One region of the Cytobacillus dafuensis genome, then DNA from elsewhere that is predicted to be linked to it. Evidence: riboswitches for the same ligand, from Rfam matches in the RefSeq annotation. Region 1 holds a riboswitch; the other holds the start of a gene.

Region 1 (4,219 bases):
TTTTTGGGCATGAAAATCGGAGTTTTTTACTAAAGCAATCAAGATTATTTATGGATTTTCAGTTTTTAAAGGGCTGCAAAAATATTGCGAGATTGCGTAAAGGTTGGATGCCGATAGAGTGGGGTAAAAGATTTAAAGATCCGAATACGCCCATACTAATATTTGAACAACAATTGCCCGTGGAGGAAAAGCTACTTGTATATGCACTTTTAGTAAAACTGTTTCAGTCTACAAATCACTAATTTTTCACTTCTATCATTTTAAAGATCAAAAGATGTCTTCAACAATCATGTGCCTCTAGTGCAGAACAATAGCTTCAATTGGTTTGATATAGTATGATTAAATCAATTAAACTTCCTTCTGGATTACATTAATGAGGTGTTTGAATGAAAAAATTCTTGCTGGTAGCGGGAATTATCATCCTTTGCTTATTTATAATTGACAAGACAATCCTTAAAGAAAAAGGTATTGTAAATAATCTTGAACAACCGAAGAAATACGAGAAGATAGAAAATGCTGATCAGCTTCCAGTCGGTTTAGAAGAGGGGAATAGAGCCCCGGATTTTGAATTATTAGACTTGGAAGGTAATACTGTGAAGCTAAGTGATTATAAAGGGAAAACAATCTTATTGAATTTTTGGGCTACTTGGTGTCCGCCATGCAAGGCTGAAATGCCTTATATGGAAAAATTATATAATAAATATAAAAACGAAGGTTTTGAAATTTTAGCGGTTAATGTTACGACTTCTGAGAAAAGCCGTACCAATGTTGATGAGTTCGTAAAAAATAATGAACTAACCTTCACAATCCCGCTTGATGAAATAGGTAGTGCATCTAATGATTATAATATTAGGGTGTATCCAACAAGCTTTTTTATCGACTCAGATGGTGTTATTCGTAAAAAAGTGTTAGGAGCTGTAAATGAAGAAGTAATGGAGCATGAAATCAAACGATTACCATAAAAGTACAGCTAGATATTTCTCTGATTCAAAAAAGTTATACTTTATTCCATAAGGTGTGTTAATGCTCATTGTGGACAATCCTATTTTGTTGTTGATTGGAGCGGAAGGCGCGAGATCCTCGAAAATGCATTCGCATTTCCTTCGTGCGTTGATTATTCTAGGAAGCTTATTCAATGTCCTGCGGGAGAAGCGAGTCAAAGGGAGACCCCGCAGGAGCGCTCTTCGACGAGGAGGCTTCCGGACCGCCCGCGATCGCTAAGTGCCTGCAGCGGAAATCAACAAGTAATTTTAACTTTGTCATTCCATAATTAATGAAAGAAGCTGCAAGGCTATTCATCAGCATTGCAGCTTCTTTCTTTTTCATTTTCTAGTGATAATCGTTCATTAATTTTTCTCTTTCGATAGAGCATCTTTCCTGCTTCAGAAATATCGGTAACCGCAGATCGATTAATGACTGCTCCGAATAAGAGTCCTGCAATAGGAATCATTTGAAACAGCTTTTTCCAACCGATTTGATCCCGATATGTAAAGACTACTTCCCGCCATCCTTGAATTTCCGAGATGACCTCTCTATTTGGACCTTCACTTGGAGAATCAATTATGGATAGCTGCTGTAAGATCGCTTTTTTTCCAACAATATCGGAAGAGACAAATTGCAGAATTTTTACGATGTATAATCTTTCCTTCGTATCATCTGGGTTATATCCGTAGCAAATGGCAATATCCTGTAGAGTTTTCAACTGAATTCCCAGCAACATGGGAATATCGATTGATATAGTAAGAAATCCTCCAAACCCAGTACCAGCCCCTTGAATGGTAGCAAGTTTCTTTCGATTGCCTGTAAGCTTTGCTACCGCATCGTCCATTGTAGATATCGGAAGTGATTTTACATCCTCCAAAGTTGTAACATCCATTTTTGGGTAATATGCTTTTAAGGAGGATACCGAGCTTAAATATCTTCCTCCTGATTGTACATACTGACCTAGTTCATCAATAATCACGCCGATTTTTTTTTGCAAAAAGGCAGGTGTAAACTTGTCTAAAAGCTTGAATGGAAGCCGCCCTAGCTTTTCCCAAAACCAAAGGTCGCTCTGCTCTTTTTCCCACTTTTCACATATTTTAAGCTCATGAAATAATTGTTCTTTTGTTTCAATCACAACACATAAATCCTTCCATTATCAGATGAGTAATATACGATCTTAAAGGCTAATGGTTTCAATTTTTTTTATGCTTTGAGACATACACATTGTTTATTCGGAAACCTCGTGATACTATTTAATTATTCGAATATGATTTCTTCGGGGCTGGGTGAAATTCCCAACCGGCGGTGATGAGGTACTGTCCTCTTAGTCCGTGACCCGGTTTCAATACGTTGAAAACGGTGGATTTGGTGAAACTCCAAAGCCGACAGTTAAAGTCTGGATGGGAGAAGAAATGAATGATTATTTGCGTAAAAAAATCATTTTTTTAACGCTTATTTCGTTATGCGATTATGCCCCGTACATGAGTTGTGTGCGGGGTTTTTTGTTGGAGAATTTTAGTGAAAGGGGGAACTACAAATAAATGCATGATATTGAATATATGGATTTAGCCTTAAAAATGGCTCAAGCTACAAGAGGGCAAACTAGCCCTAATCCAAAGGTTGGAGCAGTAGTTATCAAGAATGGTGAAGTACTTGGACTTGGTGCACACTTAAGAGCAGGAACACCACATGCAGAAGTCCATGCCATCAATGTAGCTGGTGAACAAGCAAGAGGAGCAGATCTATATGTGACTCTTGAACCTTGCAGCCATCATGGTAAAACTCCTCCCTGTGCTGATTTGATAATAAATTCAGGAATCAAAAGGGTAATCGTAGCAGGACTCGATCCAAATCCTCTCGTTGCTGGACAAGGAATCGCCAAACTAAAAGAGGCTGGGATTGAAGTTGAAATTGGCATAGGAAATGAGGAAGCCCATGCCATGAATGAACCATTCTTTCATTTTATTAAAACGAAAACTCCTTTTGTAACAATAAAAGCAGCTGTTTCTTTGGATGGAAAGACAGCGGCAAAAACAGGTGACAGCAAATGGATTACCTCTCCAGAATCCAGATTAGATGTTCACCAATTAAGACATGAACATGATGCAATCTTAACAGGCGTGAATACCATTATTCATGATAATCCACATTTAACCACCAGACTGCCCCGAGGTGGAAGAAATCCCATTCGAGTTGTATTAGACACGTATTTACGGACTCCTCTTGAATCAAATGTGATACAAGATCGAGCGGTAAATACGATTATTTTTACTGGAAATGAGATAGATTTAGAAAAAGTAGCAAACTTTAGAGAATTTGATGTAGAAGTTGTACCATTATCACAGCCAACTATTCTTATTCCGGAAGTGCTAAAAGAGTTAGGAAAAAGAAACATAATGTCGTTATTAGTAGAAGGAGGTTCCGAGATTCATTCCTCCTTTATCGATAATAATGCTTATCAGCAAATCATTTTATATGTTGCACCAAAAATAATTGGCGGAGTAACCGCAATCCCTTTTATTGGTGGACAAGGTATTGAGATTGTCGAGCATGCAAAAAAACTCAAGTTCAAGTCAGTACAAACAATTGGATGTGATCTTAAAATTATAGCTAGGCCTCTAGAGGAGGAAGAATTGTCATGTTTACGGGAATCATAGAAGAGCTTGGAACTGTAAAAAGAGCCATTCAAAATGGAAACACAATTAAATTAACGATTCAAGCTACAAAAATAATAAGAGATATCCAGCTTGGTGATAGCATTTCAGTCAATGGAGTATGTCTAACTGTTACTGAATTCCAACGTGAAGAATTTTCCGCAGATGTGATGCCTGAAACGTTTAAAAGTACCTCCTTATCTTCAGTTAAGGAAGGAACGATGGTTAATTTAGAAAGGGCTATGGCTGCAAATGGGCGTTTTGGGGGGCATTTTGTAACGGGACATGTAGATGGAACTGGAAAAATTCTAAACAAGAGGAAAAAAGAAAATGCCATTTACATTGACATATCTATTCCAGGTTCATTAAATCATCTAGTAATAAACAAGGGATCCATTGCAATTGATGGAACATCTTTAACTATTTTTGGAATAACAGATCAGTCCGTAACAGTATCCATTATTCCACACACAGCAAAGGATACTATCCTGGGAATAAAAAGTGTTGGAGATGTAGTTAATATTGAGTTTGATATGCTTGCCAAATATATGTATTCCTTTATGAAAAAAGAGCAAACAGAA
Region 2 (4,219 bases), 220 kb from region 1:
TGCATTTAAGATTAATTCTTGTTTTTCTGTGGAAACAAACGAGGAAATATCAAAACCGCTGCAGTTTAATGATATTTCAACGATATGATCCTCTATTGTATTTCTTTTAAGTCTTCGAATTCGGGCAATCTCCTCTATAAAGAAGCCTTTTTTGATCAAATCATAAGTCTTCTTTGCAGAGTGAGTTAGTGATACATTTTCTTTATCTTCCGTTACAAACAATCTCAATATTGGAAAATCAGTCGGATTCGCCTGGATAGTTTCAAGCATATAATGAATTAGTCCTTTAAACCGGAATTGATAAGTATCATTATCCAAGTTCATTTTTTCAGCAGCTTGGCTCGAGGTAAGTCCAATAATCTGATACCCTGTTAATCTTAATACAAGTAACGAAGGGTCAATTTCTCTATATCCTTCAAGGCACTCTACTAATTCTTTGTAAAGTTTAACGCCGAGTTCTTCTCTGTTCAACCCAGTACCTTGTATAAAACCTTTAAGCCAAAAATGAACTTCTTTTTTTCGTTGAATCGGGATAAACTTTGAATCCCAGCTTTTCAAATGCGAAACGACTTGTACCGCTAGTGACAGCCTTTCCCAAAATAGCTCTGTTACTTGATGGAATTTCCAACCATTTAACGACTTAGGAATTGGCTGTTTCTCAAAAAACAATTTCATCTGGTTTAATCCATCTGAAGTTAATCGAAAGCGTTGCTGAGGAAAGCCTTCTAGAAATCCTTGTTTTTCCATTTCCAAAACCAATTCCTCAAATTCAATACGTGTTAAGTCAGTAAAAGTATGGAAAAGGTTTGTTAATTGAAAGAAATGAGCATCTTGTATAGTTTGAGCAGACTTTTTCCCCTTCAATAAGTGAAAAATTGAATAGATGGTTCGCTGAGCATCAATACGATGTAAACAAAATAATATTAGCATCTTTATTAAAGAGTCATTCATTCGATCACCATATATGTATACTATTAAGGAATTAATAATACAATTTAGTATAGTTTAAAAATACTTCTATTTTTATTCTATCACGAATGAAAATAGAGAACCTCTTTAATTCTTACTTTTCTAAGAACCTTGTGTGATAAGCATTCTCAATACTTTTCCTATTGAAAAGTTAAGCATTCAGTTTTACAATAGGGATGAGGAATTCGTTTCCATCTTTATAAAAGATCAAAATTAAGAATAATTCGCTTATTATTTTGGGAGGTAATTTTTCATGGCAAAGTACACTATTGTTGACAAAGAAACATGTATTGCATGTGGAGCATGCGGAGCAGCTGCACCTGATATTTACGATTACGATGATGAAGGCATTGCATTCGTTACTCTAGATGATAACCAAGGAATTGTTGAAATTCCTGATGTATTAATTGATGACATGATGGATGCTTTCGAAGGCTGCCCAACAGATTCAATTAAAGTTGCTGATGAATCATTTGATGGCAACCCACTTAAATTTGAATAGTCATTTCTTGATATAAATTATTTATTGCTCCCTTACTCTAAGATGTAAGGGAGTTTTTTATAGAATCAATAATAAAAAGCAACGGTGCAGGCCGTTGCTTTTTTAATTTCAATATTAAGCTGCACTTTTTAATGATTTTTGCTTGCTAATCCAAGTGTTCATCCTTGCAAAAATAAGCATAAATACGGTCGTAATGATTAGACCTTTTATAATATTAAACGGCAAAATGCCTTTTATAATCATTGTACGCATTTCAGGCGCTGACATGGCAGGCATATTTAAGAAGAATGTATAGGCAGGTAAAATGAGAAAATAATTTAACACACTCATCATAATTGCCATTATAAACGTTCCAGCTACTAAACCAAAAGTCATGCCTTTTTTTGTTTTTAGCTTGTTATACACATAGTAAGTTGGTAGAACAAACAAAATACCCGCAATAAAATTGGAAATATGGCCAACAGGTACACCAGTAGCACTACCTGTCATGAAATAATCTAAAATATTTTTAAACAATTCAACTAAAATTCCAGCCACTGGTCCAAAGATTAACGCTGCGATTAATGCAGGGATATCGCTGAAGTCAATCATAAGAAATTGCGGAAATGGCGGCATCGGAAAATTCAACAGCATTAATACATAAGCTATACTGCTTAACATCCCAATTGAAACTAAAGCTTTAACTGAAAATCTATTCATGTTCCTCTCTCCTAATTAGGACTATCTCTCCTAAAGAAGAAAGGTTCAGCAGTCAAAGTTAAGCCCAGACAAAATAAAAACCCCAAGTATGACACTTGAGGGAGATTTTCCAAGGCTCACTAAATAAACGTTCAAATAACCTGCAATTTTTGAACGTCTGCAGAACCTCCATCTTCTCCCATCCAGACTATACTGTCGGCTTTGGAATCACACCAAATCCTGCCCAAGCAAAGATATTATCCAAAATTGATATCGGATAAATGTCTCCTCTTAAAAAGGCTCGCGGGCTTAGAGAAACCTCTCATCACCGCCGGTCGGGAATTTCACCCTGCCCCGAAGATAGACCGTATTGTATTTTACAAATAATATTATACTTGAAAGCATAAAAAATGAAAAGGTTTACTCGTCAACTTTAATCAGTGATAAATATGACAATCTAACGACTTTATTAAATTAAAGCGATTACACGTTAAATATGCACAATCAATTGAATTGACATATAACTATTGTTTTGTAAAATTATCGTCTCAATAAATCGGATTATCCTTTAATAAAAAAATAGAAGACATTAACCGACATCCTACATTTTTACAGATGTCTATTAATGTCTTTTTTAGGTTTATTTAACATTTTTCTAAAATTGATATTTCATTATCATTATTCCTAGAGCTTGTACATACTTCCTCCTATAAATAATAAGCTGATACAAAGCCCCATTAAACATGCAATAATAAATCGTTTTAAATAATCCCGCATTTTTTCCTCCTACATCATTACATAATCCTAGACCTCTATTACAATATTCACACTATGCTGACTTGATCCTATTTAGAACCACATAAAGTAAAATATGCATTTTGACTATATAGAAAAAGACGAACCAAATGGATCGTCTTAACAATTAATGGGTTATCGTTCGTTTATTAGCTGCGACTGGAACCTTAATTTCATGATCTAAATTAAATTTTCCTATTTTATCTATTTGTGCATTTTCCAATTTCACTGCATCATAATTGAATTCTTTTGCTGTTAGCAGAATGGCTTCAATTGTATGCAATGTTTTGGCGTCGTCATTAATAGTAGAGCCTTTCTTAAAGCGAATCGTCAATTTGTTTTCTGCAGGACCCTTTACTGTTTCAAACTGAATATCTTCAGGAATAGAAGGAATTAATTTCTCATTTCCCGTTCCCTTTCTCATTGATGAAAACGCATCTTCAATTGTACTTACTTCCTCACTATTTGGAACAATAAATGGTTTTGATTCTGCCTTGCTAGGATAATAAAAATAATAAGCATGGTTTCCAAACTGATCATCACCAGGCACAAATTTCTCAATCGTCCCATTATACCCAAAATCAATTCCAGGATTTCCATCTGTTGAAAAATTAGTTTCTTTAATATTTAAAGACTTCATCGTACTGGTTAAAACCTGAGATAAAATATTCTCAGTAGAACCTGAAAAACTATATGACTGATTTGCTGGAACATCAAAATTTAATATTTTTTTATCTTCTTCATATTTTAATTCAGCCATTAAAGGGTAATAATCGTACAAACCCCAGTCATTCTCAGTAAGCCTTTTCATATTATCTTCAAAAAGTTTAAATTTTGTTTTATTCTCTTCATTTGAAACAATAATACTTACAGGCACAATAAATTCGACATTATCATCGGGTATAGCATAAGTCAAAACTTCGCGACCAGCAATATCCTCTTCATAAACAGCCGTACTTTGATCCTCGGCCTCTATTGAGCGTAAACCAATATTTTCATTCATATCATTGCTTTCTTTTGCTGCAAAAGGTACTGCACTTTCATCATTGGTAGAATTTTGCTCTTTGTCTTGGGTTATATTCTTTTTTTCCATTGCTATCTCGGCACCTGATGAAGATTTATCTGCTGATTCCATTGATTTTTCTTCTGTATTCTGAAAATTAAATAGGCTGGGAACAAGTATGAATAATAAGAGTAAAGCTGCTGCAGTCGCTGCAGTTGGCATTATCCAAACTTTATGCTTTCGCCTGCTTAATTTTATTGAAATGTTTTGAT

What was found. A riboswitch is a leader RNA that binds a small molecule or an ion and turns the genes downstream of it on or off. The one in region 1 is predicted to bind FMN.
Region 2: it holds a riboswitch for FMN, as region 1 does, so the genes downstream of both, FSZ17_RS15155 (ECF transporter S component) here and ribD (bifunctional diaminohydroxyphosphoribosylaminopyrimidine deaminase/5-amino-6-(5-phosphoribosylamino)uracil reductase RibD) in region 1, are expected to answer to the same signal.

What each region holds. Positions count from the first base shown of each region.
Region 1 is NZ_CP042593.1:2,957,170-2,961,388, reverse strand. Features, by position in the region: gene FSZ17_RS14030 (hypothetical protein) at 1-242, shown strand, start outside; gene FSZ17_RS14025 (peroxiredoxin family protein) at 387-962, shown strand; gene FSZ17_RS14020 (EcsC family protein) at 1,292-2,119, opposite strand; FMN riboswitch at 2,253-2,400, shown strand; gene ribD (bifunctional diaminohydroxyphosphoribosylaminopyrimidine deaminase/5-amino-6-(5-phosphoribosylamino)uracil reductase RibD) at 2,526-3,641, shown strand; gene ribE (riboflavin synthase) at 3,623-4,219, shown strand, end outside.
Region 2 is NZ_CP042593.1:3,181,148-3,185,366, forward strand. Features, by position in the region: gene FSZ17_RS15145 (YpbB family protein) at 1-951, opposite strand, end outside; gene FSZ17_RS15150 (ferredoxin) at 1,223-1,471, shown strand; gene FSZ17_RS15155 (ECF transporter S component) at 1,586-2,170, opposite strand; FMN riboswitch at 2,337-2,515, opposite strand; gene FSZ17_RS15160 (GerMN domain-containing protein) at 3,072-4,219, opposite strand, start outside.